3 regions of the Neobacillus sp. SAB-20_R2A genome follow, and region 2 is predicted to be linked to each of the others. Evidence: predicted binding sites of a transcription regulator. Region 2 holds the regulator's gene; each other region holds the start of a gene.
The links. Region 2 encodes CtsR, which represses protease genes until heat stress. Its sites were predicted from a motif close to ATGGTCAATAAAGGTCAAACA; they were not measured.

Region 1: the regulator CtsR is predicted to act here: its motif matches at 8,085-8,105, upstream of clpB (ATP-dependent chaperone ClpB).
Region 3: the regulator CtsR is predicted to act here: its motif matches at 4,547-4,567, upstream of clpP (ATP-dependent Clp endopeptidase proteolytic subunit ClpP).

Annotation. Positions count from the first base shown of each region.
Region 1 is NZ_CP145895.1:1,570,879-1,581,751, forward strand. It holds gene V5M37_RS07805 (metal-sulfur cluster assembly factor) at 132-440, shown strand; gene V5M37_RS07810 (DsrE family protein) at 456-794, shown strand; gene V5M37_RS07815 (TIGR04053 family radical SAM/SPASM domain-containing protein) at 959-2,083, shown strand; gene V5M37_RS07820 (Crp/Fnr family transcriptional regulator) at 2,125-2,823, opposite strand; gene moaA (GTP 3',8-cyclase MoaA) at 3,047-4,063, shown strand; gene ric (iron-sulfur cluster repair di-iron protein) at 4,117-4,812, opposite strand; gene glp (gephyrin-like molybdotransferase Glp) at 5,037-6,302, shown strand; gene mobB (molybdopterin-guanine dinucleotide biosynthesis protein B) at 6,290-6,844, shown strand; gene V5M37_RS07845 (Crp/Fnr family transcriptional regulator) at 6,864-7,556, opposite strand; gene V5M37_RS07850 (YjzC family protein) at 7,815-7,994, shown strand; gene clpB (ATP-dependent chaperone ClpB) at 8,118-10,715, shown strand; gene V5M37_RS07860 (YjzD family protein) at 10,772-10,873, opposite strand, start outside.
Region 2 is NZ_CP145895.1:93,919-104,791, reverse strand. It holds gene V5M37_RS00545 (PIN/TRAM domain-containing protein) at 1-244, opposite strand, end outside; gene disA (DNA integrity scanning diadenylate cyclase DisA) at 439-1,512, opposite strand; gene radA (DNA repair protein RadA) at 1,516-2,898, opposite strand; gene clpC (ATP-dependent protease ATP-binding subunit ClpC) at 3,008-5,449, opposite strand; gene V5M37_RS00525 (protein arginine kinase) at 5,454-6,536, opposite strand; gene V5M37_RS00520 (UvrB/UvrC motif-containing protein) at 6,539-7,087, opposite strand; gene V5M37_RS00515 (CtsR family transcriptional regulator) at 7,108-7,569, opposite strand; rRNA gene rrf (5S ribosomal RNA) at 7,813-7,929, opposite strand; rRNA gene V5M37_RS00505 (23S ribosomal RNA) at 8,169-10,873, opposite strand, start outside.
Region 3 is NZ_CP145895.1:5,020,811-5,031,683, reverse strand. It holds gene V5M37_RS24855 (8-oxo-dGTP diphosphatase) at 53-511, shown strand; gene rapZ (RNase adapter RapZ) at 534-1,430, shown strand; gene V5M37_RS24845 (gluconeogenesis factor YvcK family protein) at 1,427-2,410, shown strand; gene whiA (DNA-binding protein WhiA) at 2,517-3,467, shown strand; gene V5M37_RS24835 (HPr family phosphocarrier protein) at 3,544-3,801, shown strand; gene clpP (ATP-dependent Clp endopeptidase proteolytic subunit ClpP) at 3,886-4,488, opposite strand; tRNA gene V5M37_RS24825 (tRNA-Arg) at 4,737-4,808, shown strand; gene rpoN (RNA polymerase factor sigma-54) at 4,954-6,276, shown strand; gene V5M37_RS24815 (glutaredoxin family protein) at 6,333-6,581, shown strand; gene V5M37_RS24810 (sugar-binding transcriptional regulator) at 6,724-7,746, shown strand; gene gap (type I glyceraldehyde-3-phosphate dehydrogenase) at 7,814-8,821, shown strand; gene V5M37_RS24800 (phosphoglycerate kinase) at 8,985-10,169, shown strand; gene tpiA (triose-phosphate isomerase) at 10,322-10,873, shown strand, end outside.

The DNA of each region.
Region 1 (10,873 bases), 1.5 Mb from region 2:
CAATATGTTATCAATTTATATTTAAACTGTAAAAAAATTCACTTCAAATGTTTCTGAAACGCGCTATACTGGTTTTCGAAATACCTTTTGTTATAATGGTTACAATAAAACTGAACAGGAGTGAAGATAAAATGAATGAAGATTTAAAAGAAAATATAATGGGCGCCCTTGAGCTTGTTATTGACCCTGAGCTTGGCGTCGATATCGTCAATTTAGGTTTAATATATAATACTGAAATGGACGACGAGGGAAAACTGACGGTTACAATGACATTAACAGCAATGGGCTGCCCACTAGCCGGAACAATTGTTGATCAGGTGAAAAGAGCATTGTCTGATATTCCGGAAGTCAAGGATGTCGATGTCAATATCGTCTGGAATCCTCCTTGGAATAAGGACATGATGTCCCGTTATGCAAAAATTGCACTGGGAATTCGTTAAGGGACCATCCGCAGGATGAAAAATAAAGTCATTTTAGTTAGTTCAAATCAGTTGGGCAAAGGCGACCAGGTTTTAGGAGAGAATGTTTTAGAGACTTTCTTTACTGTTTTAAAACAAAGAGAGGAACTCCCAGCAGCTGTTTTTTGCATGAACAGTGGGGTATTCACGTTGACTGAGGATTCCTTTGTATCCGTTCATTTAAAAGAGTTGGAGGATAAGGGTGTTAACATTTTTGCGTGTAAAACCTGTGCCGACCACTACGGTGTTAGTGAAAAATTGACAGTTGGCAAAATAAGCGGAATGGCTGACTTTGTTGAGCTTGCCTCCAAATACGAAGTTTTAACCATCTCATAAAACAGCAGAGCTTTTCGCTCTGCTGTTTTTTTCATTCACAAATCGTCCATATAATGAAAAAGGTTTGTGAGGAAGTTCACTTTTTTCAAACATAAACACCATTATAATACGAAGTAATAGGGCTATTTAGTTTGAACTAGCCGTTTTATAGGAGGTGTTTCAAGATGGATTTTAGCCGAGACTTTAATAAAGATCCGTTTATTGTGATATGGGAATTAACTCGAGCTTGTCAATTAAAATGTTTGCACTGCCGCGCAGATGCCCAGTATACGAGGGACCCTCGAGAACTTACGCTTGAAGAAGGCAAGCATTTGATTGATCAGATATATGAAATGAATAATCCGCTTCTTGTATTTACCGGCGGAGATCCGCTTATGAGAGAGGATATTTTTGAAATTACCAAATACGCAGTCTCAAAAGGGGTACGTGTTTCGATGACACCAAGCGCTACTCCTAACGTAACAATTGATGCGATGCGTAAGGCTAAAGAAGTCGGACTTTCTCGTTGGGCGTTCAGCCTTGATGGTCCTACTGCTGAGATTCATGACCATTTTCGCGGGACAGCGGGCTCTTTTGACTTAACAATGGAACGAATTAAATATTTACATGAACTAGAAATGCCGATTCAGATTAATACCGTAGTATCCAGATATAATTATGAACATCTTGATGAAATGGCGAAATTGGTTGAAGAATTAAAATGTGTTCTGTGGAGTGTCTTTTTCCTTGTTCCGACCGGAAGGGGACAGGCATCTGATATGATATCGCCTGTGGAGCATGAAAAGGTGCTAAGATGGCTCTATGATCTAAGCAAGCGGGTTCCTTTTGATATTAAAACCACGGAGGCGATGCATTACCGCCGTGTGGTAATCCAGCAAAAAATGCGTGAAGCCAAAGAAAAGACAGAGGAAATCAGCTATTTATCTGCGTTGACAGAAAAAGGCTTAACGGGCTCAATTGATGGTCTGGGCCGTGCACCAAAGGGTGTAAACGACGGCAATGGTTTTGTGTTTATATCCCATATTGGGGATGTCTATCCGAGCGGCCTGCTTCCGGTTAAGGCCGGAAATATTAGGGAAACCCCTCTGGCGGAAATTTACCGCGAGTCGCCAATCTTTAAGGCACTTAGAAACCCAGATGGATTTAAAGGGAAATGCGGTGTCTGCGAATTCCGACATGTTTGCGGCGGCTCAAGATCAAGGGCATACGCCATGACTGGGGATTATTTAGAAAGTGAACCATTCTGTGTTTATATTCCTAAGGCTTTAAGAGAAAAACAGACACAATAAATTTATAGAGGCAATCGATTTTCGATTGCCTCTCTCAATAACTATTCAATGCTGCAATAAACAGTGGAACAATTTTCACAGCCAATTTCATCTTTTAAGTATTGCAAATCCAGGACGGTAATTTTACCTCGTTTAATGGAAATGATGTTATCACGCTTCAGTTCACTTAAGATACGGTTTGTACTTTCCCGTGAAGTGCCGCAGAAATTTGCCAGCTCTTGATTGGTCAACGGCAGGTCGATTAATATTCCATCACTTTTTGGTACCCCATAGCTATTGGTCATCCGGATTAAGGTTGAAAATAAGGCGCCGCGCTTTCCGTTTAGGACAAGATCGCGGAATTTTGTCTGCGTTTTGCGGAAGTGATCGCTCATCCACTTCATAAATTCAAAGGCTAGCTTACTGTTTTGGAAAATTTCACTTTCAAGTACTTCTTTTTTTATTGCCGCGATTTCACCTTCTTCAAGAACCTTGGCACTTAATAAATATTTTGGACTATCAGTGAAAAGGGTTAATTCTCCGCAAATATCGTTTTCTCCGCAAATTCTTAATGACAGCTCCCGCCCGTCTGCTGTAATTTTGCTGATTTGAATTTTACCGGAAATGATGACATATAATTCATCAGCGAGCATCCCTTCCTGAAATAGAAATCTTCCCCGTTCGCTTTTAAACTTCCGATCAGCAAATTTAAGCAGTTCTTTTATTTCAATTGAATGAGTTGGTTTCATTGTCGTAATCATTTTTCTCCACCCCTATACTATATTTCTATATAAATAACTTGGATTCGTTAGTAACATTTTATATCAAGATTAGCCACGTAGAAGTAGTAAACAATGACAATATAGTGAAAACTGGACAATTTTTTTCAGGGAAATATGGATAGTGAAGAAAGTAACAGTATTTTTTAAATTCATCTGTTACAATGGTATAAAATGAGCTTCTTTATTTATTGGAGTTGATTAAATGGAAAAAACAATCATTACAGATAAATTTAATAGACCATTAAGGGATTTAAGAATTTCCGTTATTGATAGATGTAATTTTCGTTGTCAATACTGTATGCCAGCCGATCAATTTGGGCCGGATTTTGAATTTCTGCCAAGGAGTGCCCTCCTGACCTATGAGGAAATTGAACGGTTAGGAAAAATCTTCGTGCAGTTAGGCGTGAAAAAGATCCGCTTGACAGGCGGTGAGCCGCTGTTAAGAAGGGATTTACCGATTCTCATTGAAAAGCTAGCCGCCATTGAAGGCCTTAGTGATATTGGCTTAACAACAAATGGCGTTCTTCTTCCTAAATTGGCTGCGAAATTGAAGGAAGCAGGCTTGAAGCGAGTGAATATCAGCCTGGATAGTCTTGAAGATGAATTATTTGGCAAAATTAATGGCAGGGGAATTGGGACCGGTCCTGTTCTAGAAGGAATTCAAGCCGCTAAAGATGCAGGATTAGGCGTTAAATTAAATATGGTTGTCAAAAAGGGTTTAAACGACCAAGACATTATTCCAATGGCTAAATTCTGTAAAGAAAAAGGGCTGGAGCTCCGGTATATTGAATATATGGATGTTGGCTCCACCAATGGCTGGAAAATGGATGATGTTGTGACGAAAAAGGAAATTTACGAAATGCTAAAGGCGGAATTTGAATTGGAACCAGTTGACCCTGCTTACTTTGGTGAAGTTGCTAAGCATTATCGCTATAAAGGTACCGATGTCAATGTTGGTTTTATTACCTCCGTCTCGGAATCGTTCTGTTCCAGCTGTACCCGTGCACGTCTTTCTGCGAATGGCCAGATTTTTACTTGTTTATTTAACGGTAACGGCCATGATCTTCGTAATTTCATGAGAAACGGCGCATCTGATGAACAACTTTTTGGAAGAATTGCGGAGATTTGGAACGGTCGAAATGATAGATATTCGGATGAAAGAACGGCCGAAACAAACAAAAATCGTAAAAAAATCGAAATGTCCTATATCGGCGGGTAAACAAACCGCAAACGAAAGAAAACAGCCTGCAATCACAGGCTGTTTTGTTCTTCTTAGATATATCTAGGGAACAGAATGTTATTTTCCAAATGAACATGCATAAAGGTTAGTCCTTCGAGTTCTTCTAAACGGCTATAGACTAGCCGGTACGTACCACAGGCATCAAGCGGCGGTGTAAAGTCGCCGGTAATCATCCGAAGCTCTTTCAATATGGCGCCGGCATGGTCATGTTCTTTTTCGAGTTCCACAATCATGTTAATCGCTTCGTCGCGGTTTTCAATTGTCCCGTCTGCTAGTTTTCTAATGATTGGGAAGACAATTTCTTCTTCCTTTGCCATATGTTCTAACATTTCCTTTTTAAATTCATGATAAAGCTCATAAACCTTTAGTAATTCCGGATGATTATCCCCATGGACGCGGGACACCTTTGTCACATAAGGACTAAGCATTTTAAATTCTTCTTCCGTTGCCCGGTGATAGTTAGCGATCACATGGTCAATGATGGTGTTGGAATCAGAGTTAGTCCAAACTTCTAAATCGGTCTCTTTGGACTCATTTTTTTCATAAACCGCTTTTAAATCCTCTAAAATAGAATTGATATTTAGATTGCCTTGAATTGCAGCTTCGGAAAGCGGGATATTACCGCCGCAGCAGAAATCGATTCGATAAGATTTAAATACATCACTCGTTTTTGGTAATTCGTTTACAATATCTTTAACTAAAGAATTTGCGGAAAATGGGAATGTCAACATGAATCTTCCTCCTTGATAAAAGGTTTGGTTTCTAAACTAAGCATAATGGAAAATCAAATTTAACTAGGTGACTAAAATCACACTGCAAGCGTGAATTTTTATATTCTTCCGTGAGAAAGTTTCGAATTTGTGACTTTTGATATGTCTATTAGTTTTTTGTAAGCTTATAATGGATACAGTTAAAATACATAACGTTCAAAAATGATAGGAGCCGATGAATTTTGTTTGAAAGACGACAACCCATTCCAATCGGAGAAGCAGTTCAAAAAATAATGCAATACCAATTGTCCGGTGAGACGGAATATATCAACATTGAAGAAAGCTTTGGCCGATTTTTATCTAAGGATTTAGTTGCCACCTGCGATGTCCCTCACTTTGACAGGGCACCCTATGATGGTTTTGCTGTTAGAGCAATAGATACACAAGATGCATCCCAAGCTAATCCGGTGGAATTTGAGGTAATTGACCATATTGGGGCGGGGATGGTTTCCAACATGACCGTAACAGAAAATCAGGCAGTCAGAATTATGACTGGTGCGATTATGCCTGAAGGAACTGATGCTGTTGTTATGTTCGAAGTAGCGAAAACCTACGAAAAAGATGGGAAGCCGTTTATGGTCATTAAGCGCAGTTTTAAAAAGGGGGATAACGTTTCCTTTCGTGGGGAGGATGCGAAAGAGGGCGAGGTATTAGTTAAAAAAGGTACACTAATTAACCCTGGAATTCAAGCAATGCTTGCCACTTTTGGCTATAAGGATGTTCCCGCAGCCAAAAAACCGATTGTTGGCCTGTTTGCAACTGGTACGGAATTATTGGATGTTGGCGACCCTTTAGTTCCTGGCAAAATCCGCAATAGCAATTCTCATATGATTGCCGCCCAGATTGAGAGGGTTGGTGGTATCGTTCACTATTTTGGAAAGCTTCCAGATGAATTTGATACCTGCTTCGAGGCTGTGAAAAATGCCGTAAACAAGGTTGATTTGTTGATTACGACTGGCGGGGTTTCAGTTGGTGATTTTGATTATCTGCCAGAGATTTACGAAAAGCTTGGTGCCGAGGTTTTATTTAATAAAGTGGCAATGCGGCCTGGAAGTGTTACAACAGTGGCCAGCCATAACGGAAAGCTCCTTTTTGGTTTATCCGGTAATCCGTCTGCTTGCTATGTTGGATTTGAATTGTTTGCAAGGCCAATTTTACGCAGAATGCTTTTTTCTGAAAAACCTCATTTAAGGAAGGAGCAAGCAATCCTTGAGGTGGATTTTCTAAAAGCTAATCCATTTACAAGATTTGTGCGCAGCTCTGTTTTTATCGAGAACGGCCGGTTAAAGGTGACGCCAAGCGGTCTGGATAAATCCAACATTATCATGAGTCTTGCCGGTGCAAACTCATTAACCATCCTCCCGGGTGGCACACGTGGGTTCGCTGCCGGAACTGAGGTAGATGTTCTTTTGCTTGAAGATCAGTTTGGCAGTGAATGGCCTTGGTAAGACCGGTCATATTTCAAGTTACCGGTTACCAGGATAGCGGGAAAACAACATTTATTGAAAAGCTTCTTCATGGATTGAAGGCAGAGGGATTAATGACGGCTGTTATTAAACACCATGGTCATGGCGGTAAACCAGATGTTTTGCCTCAAAAGGACTCAACCAGACATCTTGCAGCGGGTGCGATTGCTTCGATTGTCGAAGGAGAGGGAAGGCTGCTCCTGCAAACCGAACAGTTAGAGTTCAAATTGGATAAACAAATAAACCTGCTTGGTTTATTTAATTTGGATATTATCTTGGTTGAAGGCCATAAACAAGAAAGTTTTCCAAAGATGGTCCTCCTGCGGGATAAGCGTGACCTTTCGCTAATAAGAAAGCTAAAAAATATTGCAGCGGTTGTTTATTGGGAGGAAGGGCTGGAGGGGGCAATAAGTGAGGTTTTGGAAGTTCCATGCTTTCATATTGGCGATGCAAAAGCTGAGCAACAGATTGTTCGATTATTAAAACAGATGCATGATAAGGAAACGGCTGACTCGAAAAACTGAGTCAGCCGCTAATTTGATTTCAATCTACCCTGCAAATATCCTCAGGGCAATCTTCGCAATCAATTTCATTTTTTAAATAATCAATGTCATGAATGGTGATCGTTCCTTTATTTATGGAAATAATCCCTGTCTTCCTTAAGTCAGCCAATAGTCGATTGACAACCTCCCTGGAGGTTCCACAGAAATTAGCCAGTTCCTGATTGGTTAAAGGCAATTCAATCAGGCTGCCCTTGTTCGTTTTGACACCAAAACTGTTGCTGATTCGAATTAAGGTTGAATATAAGGCGCCTTTTTTTCCATGTAAAACCAAGTCGCGAAATTTTGTTTGGGTTTTACGGTATTGAAGGCTCATCCATTGGATGAATTCAAATGAAAGAGGAAGATTTTGCGATAATTTTTCCTCCAGAAACTCTCTCTTTATTACCGCCGCTTCACCGCTTTCAATAATTCGTCCGCTTAACAGATATTTTGGCTGAGGGGAGAATAAATGTAATTCCCCCACAAAATCTCCGCTTGAACACATCCTTAAGGTAAGCTCTCTACCATCAGGAATAATCTTACTAACATGAAGAATCCCGCTTTTAACAATATATAGCTCATTTGCTGGCATTCCCTCTTGAAACAGAAAGGAGCCTTTCTCCATTTTCTTTGTATGTTGTACTGTTTCGAAAAGACGAGACAATGTGACAGGCATTTCTTTAATGGACTGCATGCCGATACCCCCTTTTATGGGAACTTAAAAGCGATGAATCGCTTAGTGAAAATTTACTAGATATTACTGTAATTATATTGTTAATAATGAATCAATCGCAATAAATGGATGGATAAGTTCATATAATCGTCAAAATTTGGGTACAAAGCAATATTTCTTAGGAAATATTGTCGAACCTTGTAAAATTGAAGGAACTTCCTTTAATGAACAAATGCTTAAAGGGAATAATAAAATCGAAATAGATAAGGAGGGAAAAACATGGGACAAAGCCGTCAATTCGGGCCAGGAAAAAAAGCACCGAATAATGGTGTTTATATTGAAGTTGGGGATACAGGCGATAACGTAGTCAATCCAAAAAAAATAAAGTTGAAAGCCGGCGACAGATTTCCGGAGAACTCAAATGATGACCGTGTATGGACTTACCAGAGAAAGCCATGATTAATATAAATTTGTTGAAAGAGCTGTCCGGAACCGGATGGCTCTTTCAAATTTTACTTTTAAATGAAGGATGAATTATAATATAAGTAATAGGTCAAAAAAGGTCAAAGGGTGTGAAAACTCATGGATTTAAACCGAATGACGGAGCGGATGCAGAATGGTTTAATGGATGCTCAAAGTATCGCCATTAAATATAGTCACCAAGAAATAGACGAGCCCCATTTGTTATTAGCGCTTTTAAACCAAGATGACAGTCTTGCTGCATCCGTTTTGGAAAGGACCGGGATTTCCGCTAAAAAAGCTGAAGACAGTTTGCTTAAGGCTCTTGCCAAGAAACCGCAGGTAACCGGCAGTGGAATTGAACAGGGAAAGCTTTATATCACAGCCAAACTGCAAAAATTATTGGTAAGTGCTGAAGAATACGCGGCAAAATTCGCTGATGAATATCTATCCATTGAGCATATTCTGCTTGCTGCAGCAAACGCGAACGATACGGAATTGAAAACAATTATTCATTCATTTGGCCGCACCTCGGAAGATCTTTTAAAGGTTATAAAAGAAATAAGGGGGAATCAAAGGGTGACAACACAACATCCTGAAGCGGGATATGATGCTTTAAAAAAATACGGGCGGGATCTTGTAGCAGAAGTAAGAGCTGGGAAAATGGACCCTGTCATTGGCAGAGATACAGAAATAAGAAATGTTATCCGCATTCTTTCAAGGAAAACCAAAAATAATCCCGTTCTAATTGGTGAGCCTGGTGTAGGGAAAACCGCCATTGTTGAAGGATTGGCCCAAAGGATTGTTAGAAAAGATGTTCCAGAAGGCTTGAAGGATAAGACTATTTTTGCCTTGGATATGAGTTCACTGATTGCTGGTGCGAAATTTAGAGGTGAATTCGAAGAAAGATTAAAGGCAGTTTTGAATGAAATTAAAAAAAGTGAAGGGCAAATATTGCTATTTATCGATGAAATCCACACGATTGTAGGTGCGGGAAGAACTGATGGAGCGATGGATGCCGGAAATATGTTAAAACCAATGCTGGCCCGGGGTGAGCTGCATTGTATCGGGGCAACCACACTTGATGAGCACCGTAAATATATCGAAAAAGACCCTGCACTTGAACGGAGATTTCAGCAGGTCCTTGTTCAAGAACCGGATGTCGAAGACACAATCTCCATCTTGCGAGGATTAAAGGAACGGTTCGAAGTCCATCATGGGGTCAAAATTCACGACCAGGCCTTGGTCGCTGCTACTGTCCTTTCTGACCGCTATATTACGGACCGCTTTTTGCCTGATAAAGCAATCGACCTTGTCGATGAAGCGTGTGCAATGATTCGGACCGAAATTGACTCCATGCCAACTGAGCTGGATGAAGTAACCCGTCGGGTAATGCAATTGGAAATAGAAGAAGCGGCGTTAACAAAAGAGCAGGATGAGGTTAGTAAACAAAGACTCCGCGCCTTGCAAAAAGAGTTGGCAGATTTGAAGGAACAGACAAATGCTATGAAGGCGAAGTGGCTTGAGGAAAAACAAACCATTAATAAATTACAGGAAAAACGGGAGCAAATTGAAAAACTTCGCCGCGAACTGGAGCAGGCAGAAGATAAATATGATTTAAACAAGGCAGCAGAGCTACGTCACGGTCTCATCCCAGCTGCGGAGAAAGAGCTATTGGCACTTGAAGAAAAAGCTGAAAGTGACGACCGGCTTCTACGTGAAGAAGTAACTGCAGAAGAGATTTCCAATATTGTTTCAAGATGGACAGGGATTCCGCTTTCCAAGCTTGTCGAAGGTGAGCGGGAAAAGCTTTTAAGACTTGAATCAATCCTGCACGAAAGGGTCATCGGACAGGATGAAGCAGTAGGTTTAACTGCTGACGCTGTTTTAAGGGCACGCGCGGGGATTAAAGACCCGAACAGACCAATTGGTTCATTTTTGTTTTTAGGCCCGACTGGAGTTGGTAAAACAGAACTTGCGAAGGCGCTGGCAGAAAGCTTATTTGACAGTGAAGAACATATGATCAGAATTGATATGTCGGAGTATATGGAGAAGCATGCTGTTTCACGTCTTATTGGTGCACCTCCCGGCTACGTAGGTTACGAGGAAGGCGGCCAATTAACGGAAGCAGTCCGTCGAAAACCGTATTCGGTTATATTGATGGATGAAATTGAAAAGGCGCATCCTGAAGTATTCAATATCCTCCTGCAGGCACTTGATGATGGACGAATTACAGATTCCCAGGGCCGGGTTGTTGACTTTAAAAATACAGTCATTATTATGACATCCAATATTGGGTCACACTTTTTACTCGAACGAAATGAAAATGAACAAGAAATCTCAGAAGGAACGAGAGAAAAAGTGTTGAATCTTCTGAGAGCACACTTCCGGCCGGAATTTTTAAATCGTATAGACGAAACGATTCTCTTTAAGCCGTTGTCTATGGCCGATATTAAGAATATTGTCGTCAAGCTTTTAAAAGAGCTTAAGGCAAGGTTAAAAGAGAAACAAATCGATATTACGATTGATGAACAAGCGAAGGAATTCATTGCCGCACATGGCTTTGATCCTGTATACGGGGCAAGACCGCTGAAACGTTATATTCAGCGAAATCTTGAAACAAAGCTTGCCCGTGATATTATTGCAGGAAAAATTCATGATGGGACAAACGTCGAGATTACAGTTGAAGACGGGGCAGTGGCTTTAAAAATATTTTCATAAAAGCCATCGAATTAAAAAAGGTCCTCCAATTGGGGGAGGACCTTTTTTAAAAAGCCTTAGTGTTTTTCAACAGGCTCATTTGGAATAACTGTCGAAATAACGAAAATTAAAATGGTAATTCCTACAGATAAAATGGCACCAAGCTTGAAATCAAATGC
Region 2 (10,873 bases):
AAACATCTGTAACAGGAATCTTTACTAATGAATCTTCAGCCCATTTAATAAAATTAATAACGTAATCTACTGCCCAAAAGGTTATAAGATAAAAAATAATAGCACCTAAAATAGCAGTGACATAGGAATTATTGATAAGTTGGCTATCATTTAGATGAAGTAGAACAAGTAATTGTGGCAAAAACAAAATTCCAAGCGTTCCCCCAGTAATGAGAAAGCACGCCTGCACAATTCGTTTTAACATTCCTTCACCTCCTCTTTTTCATTATAAACACAATAGGAAAATTGAAACGTTGCAAGTAAGATTATTTTTCCAAATTGTGTTGATTTTGAAACAAATTTGTTACGTTAAAATCTAGGGTAGCATCGAAAAATGGGAGTGTCAAATAAATGAAAAACATTTATTTTAACATAGCCTTTTAGATTTTTTCAATAGTTTTATAGATGACGATCCGTATATAATCGCTCTTTAATTAATTTGAAGCCCTCTTTGATTTTATTCGCACGTATTTCCCCTATTCCCTCCACGTCATCAAGGTCTTCAACTGTTGCAGTCAGAATATTTGTCAGATTTCCAAAGTTATTGATAAGATTTTCGATGATGACACCAGGAAGCCTGGGGATTTTATTAAGAATCCGGTATCCGCACGGATTTCGGTATTCATCGAGGTGAACATAGCCGAGGTACCCCAATAGCCTTAACAAAACCATGTCGTCTATGGTCCCGCTCGCCGTCATAGTCTGCATCCGCTGCAGGACTTCGTTTGGTTTTACCTCTCTATCAAACGCATAGTCCTTCATAATCAGCATCATTTCTTCTTCCAGTTCTGTCAATATTTCATTCATCTGCAGCCGAATCAACCTGCCTTCAGTCCCCAGTTCATACAGGAACCCCAGCAGTTCATTTTTAATCTTTAAGACCATTTCAAAGCGGTGGAGGACAAGCAGAAAATCATTATACGTAACAGAATCCTCAAATTCTAAAATACTTAAATTGGTAATGCTTTGCTCTAGGACGGATTTATATTTTTCCAGTGTTTGAATGGCCTGATTCGCCTTTGTTAAAATGACAGCTATGTCCTTGAGGGCATAACGAAAATTCCCCTGATACAAAGTAATAACATTTCTTCTTTGGGAAATTGCAATCACAAGCGCTTTTGTCTGCTTGGCGACCCGTTCGGCTGTTCTGTGCCGCATCCCCGTTTCCGTAGAGGCGATATCAGTATCTGGGGCAAGCTGGGCGTTAGCAATCAAAATTTTATTTCCGGTTTCATTTAAGATGATTGCCCCGTCCATTTTCGCCAATTCATATAAAAAGCTTGGTGAAAAGGAACAATTAATTTCAAATCCCCCGTCGACTATCGCTTTTACTTTTTCGTTATAGCCAATCACAATCAACCCTCCGGTATTGGCCCGTAAAACATTATCAAGTCCTTCTCGAATCGGGGTACCCGGTGCAATTAACTGTACTACATCATGAATGGATAGTTCCCCTGATCTCTTATTGTCCATCCGCTACCCTCCCAAAGCCGCCTTCAGCGCCTCGCTGACCGACGAAACACCGATGAGTTCGACACCTATTGGCCCATTCCAGCCACTAAGATTATTAGCTGGCAGGATAACCCGCTCAAATCCCATTTTGGCAGCCTCCTGAACACGCTGCTCGATTCTTGAAACCCGTCTCACTTCTCCCGTTAAGCCGACCTCCCCAATAATACAATCTGTCGGCCTTGTTGGTTTGTCCCTAAAACTTGAAGCAATGCTTACGGCAATCGCCAAATCAATGGCCGGTTCATCCAATTTCACTCCGCCGGCAACCTTTAAATAGGCATCTTGATTGGCGAGGAGCATTCCGACCCGCTTCTCTAGAACAGCCATTAAGAGCGGTACTCGGTTGTGGTCAATCCCTGTTGCCATCCTTCTCGGATTCCCAAAGCTGGTGGGCGAAATAAGTGCTTGGATTTCCACAAGAACAGGCCGGGTCCCTTCCATCGAAGCGACAACAGTCGATCCTGCCGCACCTCTAGAGCGCTCCTCCAAAAAAATTTCCGATGGATTTTCGACCTCTTCAAGGCCAAATTCCTTCATTTCAAAAATTCCCATTTCATTTGTGGATCCAAAGCGGTTTTTTACAGCACGTAAAATTCGATAGGTATGGTGTCTTTCACCCTCAAAATAAAGGACCGTATCCACCATATGCTCGAGCAGCCTAGGACCGGCAATCGACCCTTCTTTTGTAACATGCCCGACAATAAAGATGGCAATGCCTTTCGTTTTGCCAATTCTCATTAATTCAGCCGTACATTCGCGAACCTGAGAAACACTACCGGGTGCTGAGGTAACCTCCGGGTGGTAAACCGTTTGGATGGAATCGATAATGACAAAGCTTGGATTTGTGCTTTCAATGGTCCTGTTAATTTCCTCAAGGTTTGTCTCCGCATATACCATTAAATTTGGCGAGGCGATGTTCAGCCGTTCCGCCCGAAGCTTGGTTTGCCGTAAGGATTCCTCACCGGATATGTACAATACTTGATGATCCTTATTTGCTAGCTGTGAAGATACTTGCAGAAGAAGCGTTGATTTTCCGATGCCCGGGTCGCCGCCAATTAATACTAATGACCCCTTAACAACTCCGCCGCCAAGAACGCGGTTCAATTCCTTTAAGTCAGTATGGATTCTCGGCTCGCTGACCGTTTCAATCGAAGTAATCGGAACCGGTTTAGAAAGAATGCCTGAACCGCCCTGAGAATGGGCAAATGCTCCCCGTCTTTGCGCCCCGGTAACCTCTACTTCTTCGACCATTCGATTCCAGCCGCCGCATCCTGGGCATTTTCCCATCCATTTTGGTGACTCATATCCGCAGTCCTGACACATGAATTTTGTTTTTCGCTTTACCATTCTTGCTCTTCCTCTCTGTGCGAAAAAGACGTTCCCTTACATGGAAAAAGAGGTACACGATTTAACATTATTTACGTGTACCTCCCTTAGTTGGTTTCATCTTACATAATTATTTTGCCAAACTCGTTTGCTCAGCTGATCTGACGACAAATTCACCATTCTCGACGTCAATAACAGCAAGCTGGCCGGTCAATAAATTCCCTTTTAGCAGCTCTTCCGACAGGCGGTCTTCAATATGTTTTTGAATGGCCCGTTTAAGCGGTCTTGCCCCATATTCAGGGTCATAGCCTTCTTCGGAAATTTTCCCTTTTGCCGCCGGAGTTAGTTCGATTTCTATTTTTTGTTCCTTTAATCGCTTAATTAACTGATCAGATAGTAATGTAACAATTTCCTCCAAATGCTTTTTCTCAAGTGCATGGAAGACGATTATTTCATCAATCCGGTTCAGGAATTCAGGACGGAATGCTTTCTTCAGCTCTTCCATAACTTTGCCCTTCATGTCTTTGTAGTCCTGGGCAGAATCCTGGATATTAAAGCCGACATACTTATTCCGCTTCAGGGCTTCCGCACCGACGTTAGATGTCATAATCAGAACTGTATTGCGGAAATCGACTGTTCTTCCCTTCGAGTCGGTTAAGCGGCCATCTTCCAATACCTGGAGCAGGATATTAAACACATCTGGGTGCGCCTTTTCAATTTCATCCAAAAGGACAACTGAATATGGCTTTCTGCGGACTTTCTCGGTTAATTGTCCGCCCTCCTCATATCCTACATAGCCTGGAGGGGAACCGACAAGGCGGGATGTCGAATGCTTCTCCATATATTCCGACATATCGATCCGGATCATCGCATCCTCATCGCCAAACATTGCCTCAGCAAGGGCACGGGCTAATTCTGTTTTCCCGACCCCGGTTGGTCCAAGGAAGATAAAGGAGCCAATCGGCCGCTTTGGATCTTTTAATCCTGCTCTCGCACGGCGGACCGCTTTGGATACAGCCAAAACTGCCTCTTCTTGACCAATCACGCGAGAATGCAAGATTTCTTCTAAGTTAAGCAGTCTCGCTGTTTCTGTTTCTGCAAGTTTAGAAACCGGAATTCCCGTCCAGCTCGATACAACGCTGGCAATATCCTCAACTGTTACTTGATTATTTTCTTTGCCCTGCTTTTCCTTCCAGCTTTTCTTCGTTTCTTCAAGCTGCTCACGCAGGCGCTGCTCTGAATCCCTTAATGATGCCGCCTTTTCGAATTCCTGGCTTTGCACGGCTGCATCCTTTTCCTTCCGCACTTCCTCGAGCTTCACTTCCAGCTCTTTTAAGTTTGGCGGAGTGGTATAGGAACGAAGACGAACCTTAGACCCTGCTTCGTCGATTAAATCAATCGCTTTATCAGGCAGGAAACGGTCTGAGATATAACGGTCGGAAAGCTTTACCGCTGCTTCAATCGCCTCATCGGTAATGGAGACACGATGGTGGGCTTCATAGCGGTCACGCAGCCCTTCTAAAATTTGAACGGATTCTTCCGCAGTCGGCTCATCCACCCTAATCGGCTGGAAGCGGCGCTCTAAGGCAGCATCCTTTTCGATATATTTGCGGTATTCATCAAGGGTTGTCGCCCCGATACATTGCAGCTCGCCACGGGCAAGCGATGGTTTTAAAATATTGGAAGCATCAATGGCACCTTCCGCCCCGCCAGCACCGATTAATGTGTGCAATTCATCAATGAACAGGATGATATTTCCGGCTTGGCGGATTTCATCCATTACTTTTTTCAGACGGTCTTCAAACTCGCCGCGATACTTGGTTCCCGCAACTACTGTTCCCATATCAAGTGTCATGACACGCTTATCGCGAAGGATCTCTGGCACCTCATTATTGACAATCTGCTGGGCAAGGCCTTCCGCAATAGCTGTTTTACCAACCCCAGGCTCGCCAATCAATACCGGGTTGTTTTTAGTCCGGCGGCTCAGCACCTCGATTACACGCTGAATTTCCTTGCTGCGGCCAATCACTGGGTCAAGGCTGCCTTCCCTGGCGATGGCTGTTAAATCTCTTGCCAGGCTGTCAAGTGTAGGCGTATTGGCACTGGCAGATGCTCCGCCATGCTGCCCGCCGCTCTCATTGCTGCCTAATAATTGCAATACCTGCTGGCGCGCTTTATTCAAGCTTACCCCAAGGTTATTAAGGACTCGGGCTGCCACCCCTTCTCCCTCACGGATCAGTCCAAGCAGAATATGCTCTGTCCCGACATAGGAATGTCCTAGTTTGCGTGCTTCATCCATTGAAAGTTCAATTACCTTTTTGGCTCTCGGAGTGTAGTGAATAATCTGTGAGGCTTCCTGCCCTTTGCCAATTAAATTTTCCACTTCTTTTTGAATCTTATCTGAGCCTAATCCAAGTCCATAAAGAGCTTTAGCTGCAATCCCTTCACCCTCGCGGATTAATCCCAATAAAATATGCTCAGTTCCTATGTTGTTATGCCCAAGACGAATTGCTTCTTCCTGTGCTAAAGCTAGAACCTTTTGTGCTCTTTCAGTAAAACGGCCGAACATCATACTATCACTCCTCACCAATATTTTTAGATTCCATTATAAAACGTTCCCGAATTAATGCCGCCCGCCTTATGTCTCTTTCATGCGGTCTTAATGGTCCTCCAGCATATTGCTGAAGAAAACCAGGCTGCGTTAAAATCATCAATTCATTTAAGATGTTCTTTGATACATAATTTATATATCCCATATCTATTCCAAGACGAACATCCGATAAACACTTTGCAGCTTCCTTCGTTTCAATAATCCGGCTGTTGGTTAGGACCCCTAGGGACCTGAACACCCTGTCTTCTAATTGTATGTTCGAAGTTTTGCGTAATGCTTCACGTGCCGACCTTTCTTGTGAAATTAACTGGCTGACAACCCCCATTAAATCGCGGCACATGTCTTCTTCAGATTTTCCAAGGGTAATTTGATTGGAAATTTGAAAAATATTGCCGAGTGCTTCACTTCCTTCACCGTAAATTCCCCGAACCACAAACCCTAATTGATTGATGGCTGGAATAATCCGGTTAATCTGCTGTGTTAAAATTAAACCCGGCAAATGCATCATCACCGATGCCCGAAGGCCAGTGCCGACATTTGTTGGACAGCTTGTTAAATAGCCGTATTTTTCATCAAAAGCATACTGGAGATGACCTTCAAGCCAATCGTCAATTTCATTGGCAGCATCTAATGCTTCTTTTAGCTGCAGCCCAGGAAATAGGCATTGAATCCGTATATGATCCTCTTCATTAATCATTATACTAACTTCTTCATTTTCGGATAATAAAACGGCACCATATGGTGAATCCTCTGCCAATTGCGGGCTGATTAGATGTTTTTCAACCAAGACCCTCTTTTGCAGCGGCTGCATCTCATCTATTTTCAGCAATTCCAAATGCCCAAAGTTTCGGAGGCTGGAAGTTTCCAAAATGCCCTCCAGCTCATTAATAACCTGTTTAGCTTCCTCATGTGAAAAAAGAGTTGGGAATTTATATGCTTCCAAGTTTCGCGCCAAGCGAATTCTCGAGCTGAGGACAATATCGGATTCAGGCCCTTCCTCACTCATCCAGGAGCTGACCGCTTGATTTAAAAAACGTTCGAGCGACACCGTTATTCCCCTCCCTCATGACCAGCCGCTAATTTTTTCTCCAGCTGACGGATTTCATCGCGGATGGTTGCGGCCTTTTCAAATTCTTCATGGATAATAGATTCTCTTAACAAGTTTTTCAGTTCATCAATTTGCTTGCGGAGATAAATGGCCCCGCCAACTCTTTTTGGAATTTTCCCGTTATGGGTCCAATTTCCGCCATGAAGCCGCCTTAGAACAGGTTTTAATTGTTCTTTAAAGGTCTCATAGCAGTGGGAACAGCCGAAGCGTCCTACTTTCAAAAACTGTGGAAATGTCATGGAACAATGGTGGCATTGCAGGATTTCTGCCTGTTGAAACGGGCTCTCGGTTGGCTGTTGAAATGCCGGGTCGAAATTTAATAAACCTGCTAATAAATTATTAAAAGAAAACCCTGATTCACCATTAAAAATAAACATATCGCCCTTTTCCTGAGCACACTTTTCACAAAGGTGCACTTCCGTCTTTTCACCATTAATAATTTTTGTAAAATGGAGTGCCGCAGGCCTTTGATTACATTCTTGGCAAATCATACTTTCACCCTCTGGCTATATTATTTATATTTCAAAGATGTTAACATTGCCTTTAACATTCTTGCTCTTAATTCATCCCGGTATGGAAGTTCAATATACAAAACAGATCGGTCAATTACGCTTAACATGATTTTAGCCTCTCTTTTTGTAATAATCTCTTCCTGAATAAGCCGGCCAATCACATCCTCCGCACTTGCCTGACTGCAACGGCTATGGATAAGTGACAGCAAATGGTCAATCAATTGGGCCGAATCATGAGACTGCACCTTAATAATCCGGATATATCCGCCCCCGCCCCGTTTGCTTTCCACGACATACCCCCGTTCAATCGTGAATCGGGTGTTAATGACATAGTTAATTTGTGAAGGAACACATTGAAATTTATCAGCAACCTCGCTGCGTTTGATTTCCACAATATCTTCTTCACTCATATCCAAAACCTGCTTCAGATATTTCTCGATAATATCGGAGATGTTTCTCATCTTCCCACCCCCTTGCACCATCTGACTTTGACTATATTTGACATTAATTATACTCAATTTTATTTCCAGATGCAACGATTCACTATTATATGATTTTCTCCAAATCTCGCGGTTGCGAAACCTATGATTGATGGGAAAAAACTACTAAATTTGAAGGATTGTGATGCATAGGGACGGTTCTTGTGCATCATTCGCACTTTACAACACAAAAAAGACAACCATTTTCAGGTTGTCTTTTTATTTGCCCGGCAGCGTCCTACTCTCACAGGGACTTGCGTCCCAACTACCATCGGCGCTGAGAAGCTTAACTTCCGTGTTCGGGATGGGAACGGGTGTGACCTTCTCGCCATTGCTACCGGACCTATTGAATTAGAGGTTTCATTCCCTCAAAACTAGATAACGCAGAAGAAGTTTAGTAAAAACGAGTTCACCTTATTACTTTGATAATTGTCTAGCTCCAGCGTCCAGCAACTAGTGTCCTTCGGTCTTTTCCCTACGATAAGTCAACATCGATTCGCTAGCGCTCATCGTGTTTCCTTTATCTCAGTCAAAGCCCTCCAGGCCATACGTTGCTAACCGGCCGCTTCCGCTTTTCGATTTTGGTTAAGTCCTCGATCGATTAGTATCAGTCAGCTCCACACGTCACCGCGCTTCCACCTCTGACCTATCAACCTGATCATCTTTCAGGGATCTTACTAGCTTGACGCTATGGGAAATCTCATCTCGAGGGGGGCTTCATGCTTAGATGCTTTCAGCACTTATCCCGTCCGCACATAGCTACCCAGCGATGCCTTTGGCAAGACAACTGGTACACCAGCGGTGCGTCCATCCCGGTCCTCTCGTACTAAGGACAGCTCCTCTCAAATTTCCTGCGCCCACGACGGATAGGGACCGAACTGTCTCACGACGTTCTGAACCCAGCTCGCGTACCGCTTTAATGGGCGAACAGCCCAACCCTTGGGACCGACTACAGCCCCAGGATGCGATGAGCCGACATCGAGGTGCCAAACCTCCCCGTCGATGTGGACTCTTGGGGGAGATAAGCCTGTTATCCCCAGGGTAGCTTTTATCCGTTGAGCGATGGCCCTTCCATGCGGAACCACCGGATCACTAAGCCCGACTTTCGTCCCTGCTCGACTTGTAGGTCTCGCAGTCAAGCTCCCTTGTGCCTTTACACTCTGCGAATGATTTCCAACCATTCTGAGGGAACCTTTGGGCGCCTCCGTTACACTTTAGGAGGCGACCGCCCCAGTCAAACTGCCCACCTGACACTGTCTCCCACCCCGATGAGGGGTGCGGGTTAGAATTTCAATACAGCCAGGGTAGTATCCCACCGACGCCTCCACCGAAGCTGGCGCTCCGGTTTCTCAGGCTCCTACCTATCCTGTACAAGCTGTACCAAAATTCAATATCAGGCTACAGTAAAGCTCCATGGGGTCTTTCCGTCCTGTCGCGGGTAACCTGCATCTTCACAGGTACTATAATTTCACCGAGTCTCTCGTTGAGACAGTGCCCAGATCGTTACGCCTTTCGTGCGGGTCGGAACTTACCCGACAAGGAATTTCGCTACCTTAGGACCGTTATAGTTACGGCCGCCGTTTACTGGGGCTTCGATTCAGAGCTTCGCTTGCGCTAACCCCTCCTCTTAACCTTCCAGCACCGGGCAGGCGTCAGCCCCTATACTTCGCCTTGCGGCTTTGCAGAGACCTGTGTTTTTGCTAAACAGTCGCCTGGGCCTATTCACTGCGGCTCTTCGGGGCTATTCACCCCAAAAAGCACCCCTTCTCCCGAAGTTACGGGGTCATTTTGCCGAGTTCCTTAACGAGAGTTCTCTCGCTCACCTTAGGATTCTCTCCTCGCCTACCTGTGTCGGTTTGCGGTACGGGCACCTTTTATCTCGCTAGAGGCTTTTCTTGGCAGTGTGGAATCAGGAACTTCGGTACTATAATTCCCTCGGCATCACAGCTCAGCCTTAAGGTGAACGGATTTTCCTATTCACCAGCCTAACTGCTTGCACGCACATATCCAGCAGTGCGCTTACCCTATCCTCCTGCGTCCCCCCATCACTCAAACGATAAAGAGGTGGTACAGGAATATCAACCTGTTGTCCATCGCCTACGCCTTTCGGCCTCGGCTTAGGTCCCGACTAACCCTGAGCGGACGAGCCTTCCTCAGGAAACCTTAGGCATACGGTGGATGAGATTCTCACTCATCTTTCGCTACTCATACCGGCATTCTCACTTCTAAGCGCTCCACCAGTCCTTACGGTCTAGCTTCAACGCCCTTAGAACGCTCTCCTACCGCGGACACCACAAGGTGTCCACCCACAGCTTCGGTGATACGTTTAGCCCCGGTACATTTTCGGCGCAGAGTCACTCGACCAGTGAGCTATTACGCACTCTTTAAATGGTGGCTGCTTCTAAGCCAACATCCTGGTTGTCTAAGCAACTCCACATCCTTTTCCACTTAACGTATACTTTGGGACCTTAGCTGGTGGTCTGGGCTGTTTCCCTTTTGACTACGGATCTTATCACTCGCAGTCTGACTCCCACGGATAAGTCATTGGCATTCGGAGTTTGTCTGAATTCGGTAACCCGATGAGGGCCCCTAGTCCAAACAGTGCTCTACCTCCAAGACTCTAACTACGTGAGGCTAGCCCTAAAGCTATTTCGGAGAGAACCAGCTATCTCCAAGTTCGATTGGAATTTCTCCGCTACCCACACCTCATCCCCGCACTTTTCAACGTGCGTGGGTTCGGGCCTCCATCCAGTGTTACCTGGACTTCACCCTGGACATGGGTAGATCACCTGGTTTCGGGTCTACGACTACATACTAATTCGCCCTATTCAGACTCGCTTTCGCTGCGGCTCCGTCTCTTCAACTTAACCTCGCATGCAATCGTAACTCGCCGGTTCATTCTACAAAAGGCACGCCATCACCCATGAACGGGCTCTGACTACTTGTAGGCACACGGTTTCAGGATCTCTTTCACTCCCCTTCCGGGGTGCTTTTCACCTTTCCCTCACGGTACTGGTTCACTATCGGTCACTAGGGAGTATTTAGCCTTGGGAGATGGTCCTCCCTGCTTCCGACCGGATTTCACGTGTCCGGCCGTACTCAGGATCCACTCAGGAGGGAACGAAGTTTCAACTACAGGGCTTTTACCTTCTATGGCTGGCCTTTCCAGACCGCTTCATCTACCCCGTTCCTTTGTAACTCCATGTTGAGTGTCCTACAACCCCGAAAGGCAAGCCTTTCGGTTTGGGCTGTTCCCGTTTCGCTCGCCGCTACTCAGGGAATCGCG
Region 3 (10,873 bases), 1.0 Mb from region 2:
GTTATCTTAAGATATTTTGCAATATGTGTTTATATAAAGAGGGTGAAATGTTGTGCAGCGGGTCACCAATTGTGTGTTAATTAGAGAAAATAAGGTATTGTTGCTGCAAAAACCGCGGCGTGGCTGGTGGGTGGCACCTGGCGGAAAAATGGAGCCGGGCGAGTCTGTCCGGGATTCCTGCATCCGGGAATACCGTGAAGAAACGGGCGTATATTTAAAAAATCCCCAGCTAAAAGGAATTTTTACGATGATTATGATGGAGGGCGACCAGCTTCTGTCGGAGTGGATGATGTTCAGCTTTGTGGCCCATGATTCCGATGGCTTGGACCTTGATGAGTCGGATGAAGGCAAGCTTGAATGGCATACTTTTGACCAAATAAAAGGCTTGCCGATGGCTGCAGGAGACTACCATATTATCGATTATATGATCCACGGCAAGGGTATGATTTACGGTACTTTTACTTATACAAAAGACTTTCAGCTGATTAGTTACCGATTAGATCCAGGTTAATTCGAAATAGGAGGAAACAAAAATGAGTACCGGTTCGACAAGCGATATCCAAATGGTCATTATTACTGGCATGTCCGGCGCAGGGAAAACAGTCGCCATTCAAAGCTTTGAGGATTTAGGATTCTTCTGTGTCGATAATCTGCCTCCTACCTTACTGCCGAAATTCCTAGAACTTATGAAGGAATCAGGGAATAAAATGAATAAAGTTGCCCTTGTCATGGACCTGAGGGGACGGGAGTTTTTCGATCATCTTTTTAAAGCGTTGGATGATAATCTTGCAGAAACCTCCTGGGTTACACCGCAAATTTTATTCCTTGATGCGGATGATGCCACATTGGTCCGCCGCTATAAGGAAACAAGACGGTCGCATCCACTCGCAAAATCAGGGTCACCTCTTGAAGGTATTACCCTTGAACGGGAGCTTCTTGAGGAGTTAAAAGGCAGGGCACAATTAATTTACAACACTTCCCAGATGAAACCGCGGGAATTACGTGAGAAGATATTAACGGAGTTTACGGCGAATAAACAATTAATTTTTACAGTTAACGTTATGTCGTTCGGTTTTAAACACGGCATTCCCATTGATGCCGACCTTGTTTTTGATGTGCGTTTTTTGCCCAATCCGCATTATATTGAACATATGCGCCCGAAAACAGGACTCGACGAAGATGTCTCCAGCTATGTCTTAAAATGGAACGAAACACAGAAATTTTTGGAAAAAGTAACAGACCTTCTGAGTTTCATGCTTCCTCATTACAAAAGGGAAGGCAAGGCCCAATTGGTGATTGCGATTGGCTGTACGGGCGGCCAGCATCGTTCTGTGGCGCTCGCTGAATACATCGGCCGATTTTTCCAAAAGGATTATAAGACGATTGTTTCTCACCGTGACATCGAGAGGAGAAAGGAAAAGACAACATGAGAGAATTTGGGCAGCCTAGAATAGTCGTCATCGGCGGAGGCACAGGGTTACCTGTTTTGCTTAGAGGCTTAAAGCAGTATCCTGTTGATATTACCGCTATTGTCACCGTAGCTGACGATGGCGGCAGTTCAGGCCGAATCCGAGAGGACCTGCATGTTCCTCCGCCGGGTGATGTCCGTAATGTTTTGGTGGCACTTTCCGATGTGGAGCCTCTCGTTGAGGAAATGTTCCAGCACCGGTTTAAGACGTCAAACGAACTATCCGGCCATTCGCTTGGCAACCTGATTATCGCCGCGATGACCTCGATAACCGGTAATTTTGTTCATGCGATTCAGGAGATGAGCAAGGTTCTGAATGTAAGGGGAAAAGTGCTGCCTGCTGCCAACCAAAGTGTTGTGTTGCATGCAGAAATGGAGGATGGGACGATTGTATCAGGAGAATCGAAAATTCCCTACTCCGGTAAAAAAATTAACCGGGTTTTTTTGACCCCAAAGCAAATCCGGCCACTTCCGGAAACGATTCAGGCTATCCGCCAAGCCGACCTGATTATTCTTGGACCGGGCAGTTTATATACGAGTCTATTGCCTAATCTGCTGGTGCCAAGGCTAGGCGATGAGGTTTGCCGGTCGCATGCCAAAAAGGTTTACATTTGCAATTTGATGACACAGGCCGGCGAAACGCATGGCTATACTGCCAGCGATCATGTGCGAGCTATTTATGATCATTTGAGCAGCGCGTTTATTGATACGATACTCGTGAATAATGAAGAGATTCCGCAGGATGTTCAGCTTCGCTACAATGAGGAATTGGCCCATCCTGTCCTCTACGATGTGGATCGGTTAACCGAGCTTGGGCTTGAGACGGTTTATGCCGACATTGCCAATCTAGAAAACGGTGCACTCAGGCATGACCCAAAGAAGGTCGCCAAAATTTTATATAATTTGTTAATAAATGAAACCAAAAGACGTTATGAAGCGTAAATAAGTTAATATTATTTAAAAAGCTTATTTAACATGTTCTTTTTTGAAAGAAATTACTTTCAAAAAGGAATATTTATGTTAGTGTTGGTCATAAGGAGGTGAGGGAATGTCTTTCGCTTCGGAAACGAAAAAGGAATTAACGAACTTGGAAGTGAAATCCTGCTGCAGCCGTTCTGAGCTTTCAGCCCTAATCCGCATGAACGGTTCCCTTTCCTTTTCAAATCGAAAAATCATTGTCGATATTCAAACCGAAAATGCTGCGATTGCCAGAAGAATTTATACCTTGATTAAAAAGAATTACCAGGTTCAGGTTGAGCTGCTCGTCCGCAAAAAAATGCGCTTGAAAAAGAATAATGTTTACATCGTGCGCTTGGCAGAGCAGGCGAGGGAAATTCTCGAGGATACAAAAATCCTTGGTGAGGGTTTTACCTTCATCCATAATATCTCCCCCGAACTGATAACAAAGAAGTGTTGTAAGCGTTCTTATCTGCGCGGTGCGTTTTTGGCCGGAGGTTCCGTGAATAATCCGGAAACATCCTCCTATCACTTGGAAATTGCTTCACTATATAAAGAGCATAATGATTCCTTATGTGAATTGATGAATACATTTGACTTGAATAGCAAAACGCTTGAGCGCAAAAAAGGCTATATTACGTACTTAAAAGAGGCTGAAAAGATAACCGAGTTTTTAAATATTATTGGCGCGCATAATGCCCTGCTCCGCTTTGAGGATGTCCGAATTGTCAGGGACATGCGTAATTCAGTTAACCGCCTGGTAAACTGCGAAACCGCCAATCTTAATAAAACCATCGGAGCCTCAATCAGGCAGGTCGAAAACATAAGGTTCATTGATCAAACGGTAGGCCTGCAGATTTTACCTGATAAATTAAGGGAAATTGCCGAGCTTCGGTTAAATTATACAGACGTTACCTTAAAGGAACTAGGTGAAATGGTTTCCGGCGGGTCTATTAGCAAATCCGGCATCAATCATCGCCTGCGTAAAATTGATGAAATTGCCGAAAGGCTGCGGGCTGGAGAAATGCCATCGGTGAAGTAGATATAATTTTAAAATAGTTTGTTAGTGAATGAGCATTCATTTAATATTATAGTGGGATAATGAGGAGGAATTTGAAATGTTGGTAAAAGAAGTAGAAGTTAAATTAAGAACTGGTTTACAGGCGCGTCCTGCCGCCCTATTTGTACAGGAGGCGAACCGCTTTTCCGCAGATATTTTTCTAGAGAAAGACGGCAAGAAAGTAAATGCTAAAAGTATTATGGGCTTAATGAGCCTGGCTGTCGGTTCTGGCGTTGTCATTAACATTATTGCAGACGGCTCTGATGAAGAAACCGCCATTAAGGCATTATCTGAGTTTATTCAGAAGGATCATTAAGAAAAAAAGCTGGCTCACATTCGAGACCAGCTTTTTTGCATGTAAAAAGCAATCGGCTTGCTCGCCGATTGCCCGTTTTAAGTATTATTTTTCTTTCTTATCTAGGATATTGCGTGTAATGATGTTGTCAATTAAACCATATTCTTTCGCTCTTTCAGCAGTCATGAAGTTATCGCGGTCTGTATCTTGGCGAAGTACTTCGATTGGCTGGCCAGTACGCTCAGCTAAAATGCCGTTTAGTTTTTCGCGAAGGAATAAAATGCGCTTAGCGGCGATTTCAATTTCAGTAGCCTGACCTTGAGCTCCGCCCAGCGGCTGGTGAATCATTACTTCAGCGTTTGGTAATGCAAAACGCTTGCCCTTTTCCCCAGCGGCAAGTAAGAATGCACCCATTGAAGCTGCCATACCGATACAAACAGTGGATACATTTGGCTTGATATACTGCATCGTATCATAAATGGCCATTCCAGCGGTGATGCTTCCGCCCGGGCTATTAATATAAAGAGTAATGTCCTTTTCAGGATTTTCCGCTTCAAGGAACAACAACTGCGCTACAATGCTGTTGGCAACATTATCATCAATACCGCTGCCAAGCATGATAATTCGGTCTTTTAATAAACGGGAATAGATATCGTATGCCCGTTCGCCGCGATTCGTTTGTTCAATGACTGTAGGAATCAAATTCATTTTTCTTCCTCCTTTGAATAAAAAATGTAAAAAGCTTATGTATTGTTATCATACACTGATGGTCAATAAAGGTCAAACAATTCATCTCGAAAAATGTTCGACAACTTTCCCTCATTCAGCATAACCAATCGCGAGCGGTTTTAAAACTATTTTTTAGCTTTGGAGAAAGGATTTAACCGTTAAATATTCTATTAGCTCTTGCCAAAATAGAAATAATGAAATATAATATGTAAGTCGCTAATAAATTTGCCCTCGTGGTGCAACGGATAGCACGTAAGATTCCGGTTCTTAAAATGTGGGTTCGATTCCTGCCGAGGGCGTCATAGAAGCTTCCTGTTCTTTTACGACAGGGGGCTTTTATTTTTTTTAAAACTTTCTCTTTTCCCCGCAAATCCTTCTAACCAACTAATTCCCATTCACGAATTGACCGCTTTCATGTAAAATAAAACAGGAGGGGGGAAACGAATGAATTTTAAGGCAGGTTTATGGCAGCAACAAACTCTAAAATTAACCATGACGCAGGAACTGTCCCAGGCGATTGCCTTATTGCAGTATTCAGCGCAAGAATTGACAGCATTTTTAGAAAATAAGGCACTTGAAAATCCCCTAGTACAAATTGAAAATGTCAATGAGCGACCGATGAATCCGCTGCTTGACCGGAACCGGCGCAAACATCAAAAGACGGAAAAAGACTGGATTGAGCAGATTGGTGCAAAGCCATACTCGCTTGAGGAACAATTAATTTCACAGTTAAATATATCAAAGTTACCGGCGGAGGAGTTAAAAGCAATACGCTATCTTATTCAGAATTTAGATGAAAACGGTTACTTTACTGGCGATTTACACGAGGTAGCCGCAACATTAAGAATACCGCTTGAACTGGCTGAAGACGGCCTGGCCGTTCTTCAGACGCTTGAACCAGCGGGAATTGGGGCGAGAAACCTGCAGGAATGCTTGCATATCCAGGTTGACTATCTAATGCCTGATAACGAGCTTGCCAAAAAGATAATCTCTGACTATTTTATCCCGTTTGCCGAAAAGAAATGGAAGCAAATTGCGAAGGAGCTTCAGGTCAGTTTAAAAGAGATCCAAGGTGTTTTTGACGAGATCCAATTTTTGAACCCGAAACCGGGGGCGCTTCTGGGAATAGAGACGGCTTCTTACATCATTCCAGATGTGATTATTGAACAAACACAAGAAGGGCTAATCGTCCGAATGTTTGATGACCCCATTCCGAAAATTAGTTTTAATGATAAATATTTTCATAAATTTAAGGACCAGGATCAGCAGGTCAGCAAATTTCTTCATGAGAAGGTACAGGATTATCAATGGATTTTAAAAAGCATTGAGCAGCGAAAGGAAACGCTGACAAGGGTGGTTACCAAGATTGTCGAAAAGCAGCCTGCTTTTTTCCAAAAGGGTCCGCAATATTTGGCGCCGATGACGATGAAGGAAATTGCCTCCGAGTTGGATGTTCATGAATCGACTGTCAGCCGGGCGGTTCGGGAAAAATATGTGCAAACTCCGATTGGGACATTTCCGTTGAAGTCGTTTTTCTCGAGTACGATCCAAACCGTATCGGAGGAAGAGTCCACCTCGTCGACACAGGTAAAGAATGCTATTAGCAAACTGATTGAAAAAGAAAACAAAGAAAAGCCTCTTTCAGATCAGGATATTGCGGAACAATTAAAGGTCTTGGAGGGAATCGTCGTCTCCAGAAGAACGATTGCCAAGTACCGGGACCAACTTGGGATCCCTTCTTCTTCGAAGAGGAAGAGGTTTAATTAGCGTGGGCAATTGAGATATAGCTGCCCCCATGATAAAAGTTAGAAAGGATACAAATAATGCCGCAATCAACCATTACCCTATACACAAGAAACGGCTGCCCTCTATGTGATAAAGCCAAAGCTACCTTGCTCGAACTGAAGGAGGAATATAATTTTTCTCTGGAAGAAATCGATATCGAGCAGGATGATGAGCTCCATGAACGCTATGGGCTGATGATCCCGGTTGTCCACGTTGATGGGGAAGAAGCTGCGTACGGATTCATTGACAAATATGAAATTAGTAATCGTTTGCAAGAAAAATCCTAAGTTTTATTAGTTGAATTAAATTTTCACTCCTGCTACAATAAAAAACATAGTAAGGGTGATTTTTTTTTGGTGGTTGTGGGACATAATATGTCTATGGTGGACATTTTTTGACCAACTGCATATAATAAAGGAGTATGAAAACATGCAGTCATTCATCGATATGACAAAAAGATTATTGCCCGATTTCCTTCCAGTCCTGCAAAAACGTCATTCCATCCTAAGGTACATAGGAATGATGCAGCCTGTAGGCAGGAGGAGTTTAGCCACAAGCCTTGGACTGACCGAAAGAATCCTTCGTAGTGAAGTAGAATTCCTCAAAGAGCAAAATCTTATTTATACAAACACTGTAGGAATGAGTTTAACACTTGAGGGAAAAAATTTGCTTGAGGATTTAAACGGGTTTATGCGTGAGTTGAAGGGTATCGACGTCATGGAGCTGGAGCTAAAGCATCAGCTTGGTATTAAAAAAGTCATCATTGTTCCAGGAGACAGCGACGAATCCCCGATGGTCAAAAGCGAGCTTGGTAAGGCGTCTGCGGCCTGCATGAAAAAGCTTTTTCAAGGGGAAAATATCATCGCTGTTACAGGCGGTTCAACGATGGCTGCTGTAGCGGAATGGCTCTCACCTATAGCCTCTGGCAAGGAATTGTTGTTTGTGCCAGCACGAGGCGGGGTTGGCGAGGATGTTCAAAATCAAGCCAACACAATTTGCTCCAATATGGCGCAAAACACCCATTCTAGACACCGCGTCTTTTATGTTCCCGATCAGGTCAGCACGGAAATTTATGACTCTCTGATTAAGGAACCCGGCATCCACGAAGTTTTGGAATTAATTCGCTCCGCCAACATGGTTCTTCATGGAATTGGGGATGCTATGACAATGGCCGAACGGCGCAAGACGAACCCTGATATATTGGAAAAGCTGGGAAATGGTAAAGCTGCCGGCGAGGCTTTCGGCTATTATTTTAGCGAGGCTGGCGAGATTGTCCACAAAGTGGTCACCATTGGGCTTCAGCTAGAGGATTTAGAAAAGATTCAAAACGTGATTGCAGTCGCTGGCGGAACGTCAAAGGCGAAAGCAATCAGGGCCTATATGAAGCAGGCACCGCCATCCACGATATTAATTACGGATGAAGGAGCCGCAAACAAATTATTAAACCAGTAATAGGTAATGAAAAGGATTATTCCTTTTTAAAAATAAAACCCTGCCCATCTAAAGGAGGAAATTTAACATGACAGTAAAAGTTGGTATTAATGGTTTTGGACGTATCGGTCGTAACGTATTCCGTGCGGCATTAAACAATAGCGAAGTGGAAATCGTAGCAATCAATGACTTAACAGATGCAAATATGCTTGCTCACCTTTTAAAATATGACACTGTTCACGGAACACTTGCAGAAGATGTAACTGTTGATGGTGAATACCTAGTAGTTGGCGGCCACAAAGTGAAGGTTTTAGCTGAGCGCGACCCTGCACAATTAGGCTGGGGCGACCTTGGTGTAGACGTAGTAGTAGAATCTACTGGCCGTTTCACAAAGCGCGAAGATGCTGCGAAACACCTTGAAGCAGGCGCTAAGAAAGTTATCATTTCTGCTCCAGCAACTAACGAAGATATCACAATCGTTATGGGTGTTAACGAAGACAAATACGATGCAGCTAACCACCATGTACTTTCAAACGCATCTTGTACTACTAACTGCTTAGCTCCATTTGCAAAAGTATTAAATGACACATTCGGCATCAAGCGCGGTATGATGACTACTGTTCACTCTTACACTAACGACCAGCAAATCCTTGACTTGCCACACAAGGACTACCGTCGTGCTCGTGCAGCAGCTGAAAACATGATTCCAACTTCAACTGGTGCTGCAAAAGCGGTTGCGTTAGTTTTACCAGAACTAAAAGGCAAATTAAATGGTATGGCAATGCGTGTACCAACTCCAAACGTTTCTATCGTTGACTTAGTAGCTGAATTAGAAAAAGATGTAACTGTTGACGAGGTCAATTCAGCTCTTAAAGAAGCTGCTGAAGGTCCATTAAAAGGTATTCTTGCATACAGCGATCTTCCATTAGTTTCTAGCGATTACAACGGTGCTACAGTTTCTTCTACTGTTGATGGTTTATCAACAATGGTTCTTGAAGGAAACATGGTAAAAGTATTATCTTGGTACGATAACGAAGTTGGTTACTCTAACCGCGTTGTTGACCTTGTTGATTACATCGCTAAAAAAGGACTTTAATTCTTTTTCTCCAATCCCGTTGGATAGGAATGGAATTTTTACCGCAAACTATTTATAATGATTAATGGTATTCCAAGGGGAGTGGGTGATGGGAGCCCCTCTCCTTTTTTACTGTGTTTACAGGGATTTTTTCGAAAGCCATACATAAGGAGGTCCTTTTTCGATGAACAAAAAGTCAGTAAAAGATGTTGATGTGAAGGGTAAACGCGTGTTTTGCCGGGTGGATTTCAACGTTCCGATGCAGGATGGAAAAATTACCGACGAAACGCGAATTCGTGCGGCACTGCCAACGATTCAATATTTAATCGAGCAGGGTGCAAAAGTAATTCTGGCGAGCCATTTAGGCAGACCAAAGGGCAAAGTGGTTGAAGAAATGCGACTAACTCCAGTAGCGGTTCGACTGTCTGAACTTCTTGGAAAAGAAGTGAAGAAAGCAGATGAAGGCTACGGGGATTCTGTTAAAGCGTTAATCGACTCCATGACTGAAGGCGACGTTTTATTGCTTGAAAATGTTCGTTTCTACCCTGGTGAAGAAAAGAATGATGCAGAACTTGCGAAGTCATTTGCAGAGCTAGCCGATGTTTATGTAAATGATGCATTTGGTGCTGCACACCGTGCTCATGCTTCCACAGAAGGAATCGCACACCATTTGCCAGCAGTATCAGGCTTCTTAATGCAAAAAGAGCTTGATGTTCTTGGTAAGGCATTGTCAAATCCGGAACGTCCATTCACAGCGATTATTGGCGGGGCAAAGGTTAAGGACAAAATTGGTGTTATTGAAAATCTATTAGAATTAGTTGACAACTTGATTATCGGCGGCGGCCTTGCTTATACGTTCGTTAAGGCACAGGGCCATGAAATCGGTAAATCGCTGCTTGAAGAAGACAAAATTGACTTAGCTAAATCCTTTATGGAAAAAGCAAAGGCGAAGGGCGTTAACTTCTATATGCCAGTTGATGCGATAGTTGCTGACGATTTCTCAGCCGATGCGAATACAAAAGTGGTTGCGATCGAAGAGATTCCTGCCGATTGGGAAGCATTAGATATCGGACCAAAAACAGCAGAAATTTACCGCGATGTCATTCAAAAATCCAAGCTTGTCATTTGGAACGGACCAATGGGTGTGTTCGAAATTGATAAGTTCGCTGGCGGTACGAAGGCTGTTGCACAGGCTTTGGCAGATGCTGAAGGTGCGTATTCGGTTATTGGCGGCGGCGATTCTGCAGCGGCAGTTGAAAAATTCGGCCTTGCTGATAAAATGAGCCACATCTCCACAGGCGGCGGCGCTTCATTGGAGTTTATGGAAGGAAAAGCACTTCCAGGTGTAGTGGCGTTGAACGATAAATAATTTTATCTACAAATTTAAGGTGGATATCTACAAAGATTGAGCCGATATCTACAATTTTTTAAATATATCTACAAATTTTAGGCAGATATCTACAAATTTTGTACTGATATCTACATTTCAATTTTTTTAACCAAAGAAAGGGATGTTCCAGCATGCGTAAACCAATTATTGCAGGTAACTGGAAAATGCACAAAACACTTTCCGAAGCGAAAAGTTTTGCGGAAGAAGTGAAAGGCCTCGTGCCTGCTGCTGACAAGATGGATTCTGTCATTTGCGCACCTGCGTTATTTTTACAAAGCCTTGTGGAAACAGTCAAAGGCAGCGAAGTGAAAATTGGTGCTCAAAATGTGCATTTCGAAGAAAAGGGTGCCTTTACAGGTGAAATCAGCCCTGTAGCACTTGCTGACTTAGGCGTTCAATATGTCATTATCGGCCACTCTGAGCGCCGTGAAATGTTCAATGAAACAGATGAATCAGTTAATAAAAAGGTTCTTGCAGCATTTAAACACGGCCTAACACCAATTGTTTGCTGTGGTGAAACATTAGAGCAACGCGAAAACGGCGAGACGATGAACCTTGTTGGATCCCAGATTGAAAAAGCACTTACAGGCTTAACTGCGGATCAAGTAAAAGAAACAGTGATTGCTTATGAACCAATTTGGGCAATCGGAACGGGTAAATCTTCGACTGCTGCAGATGCAAAC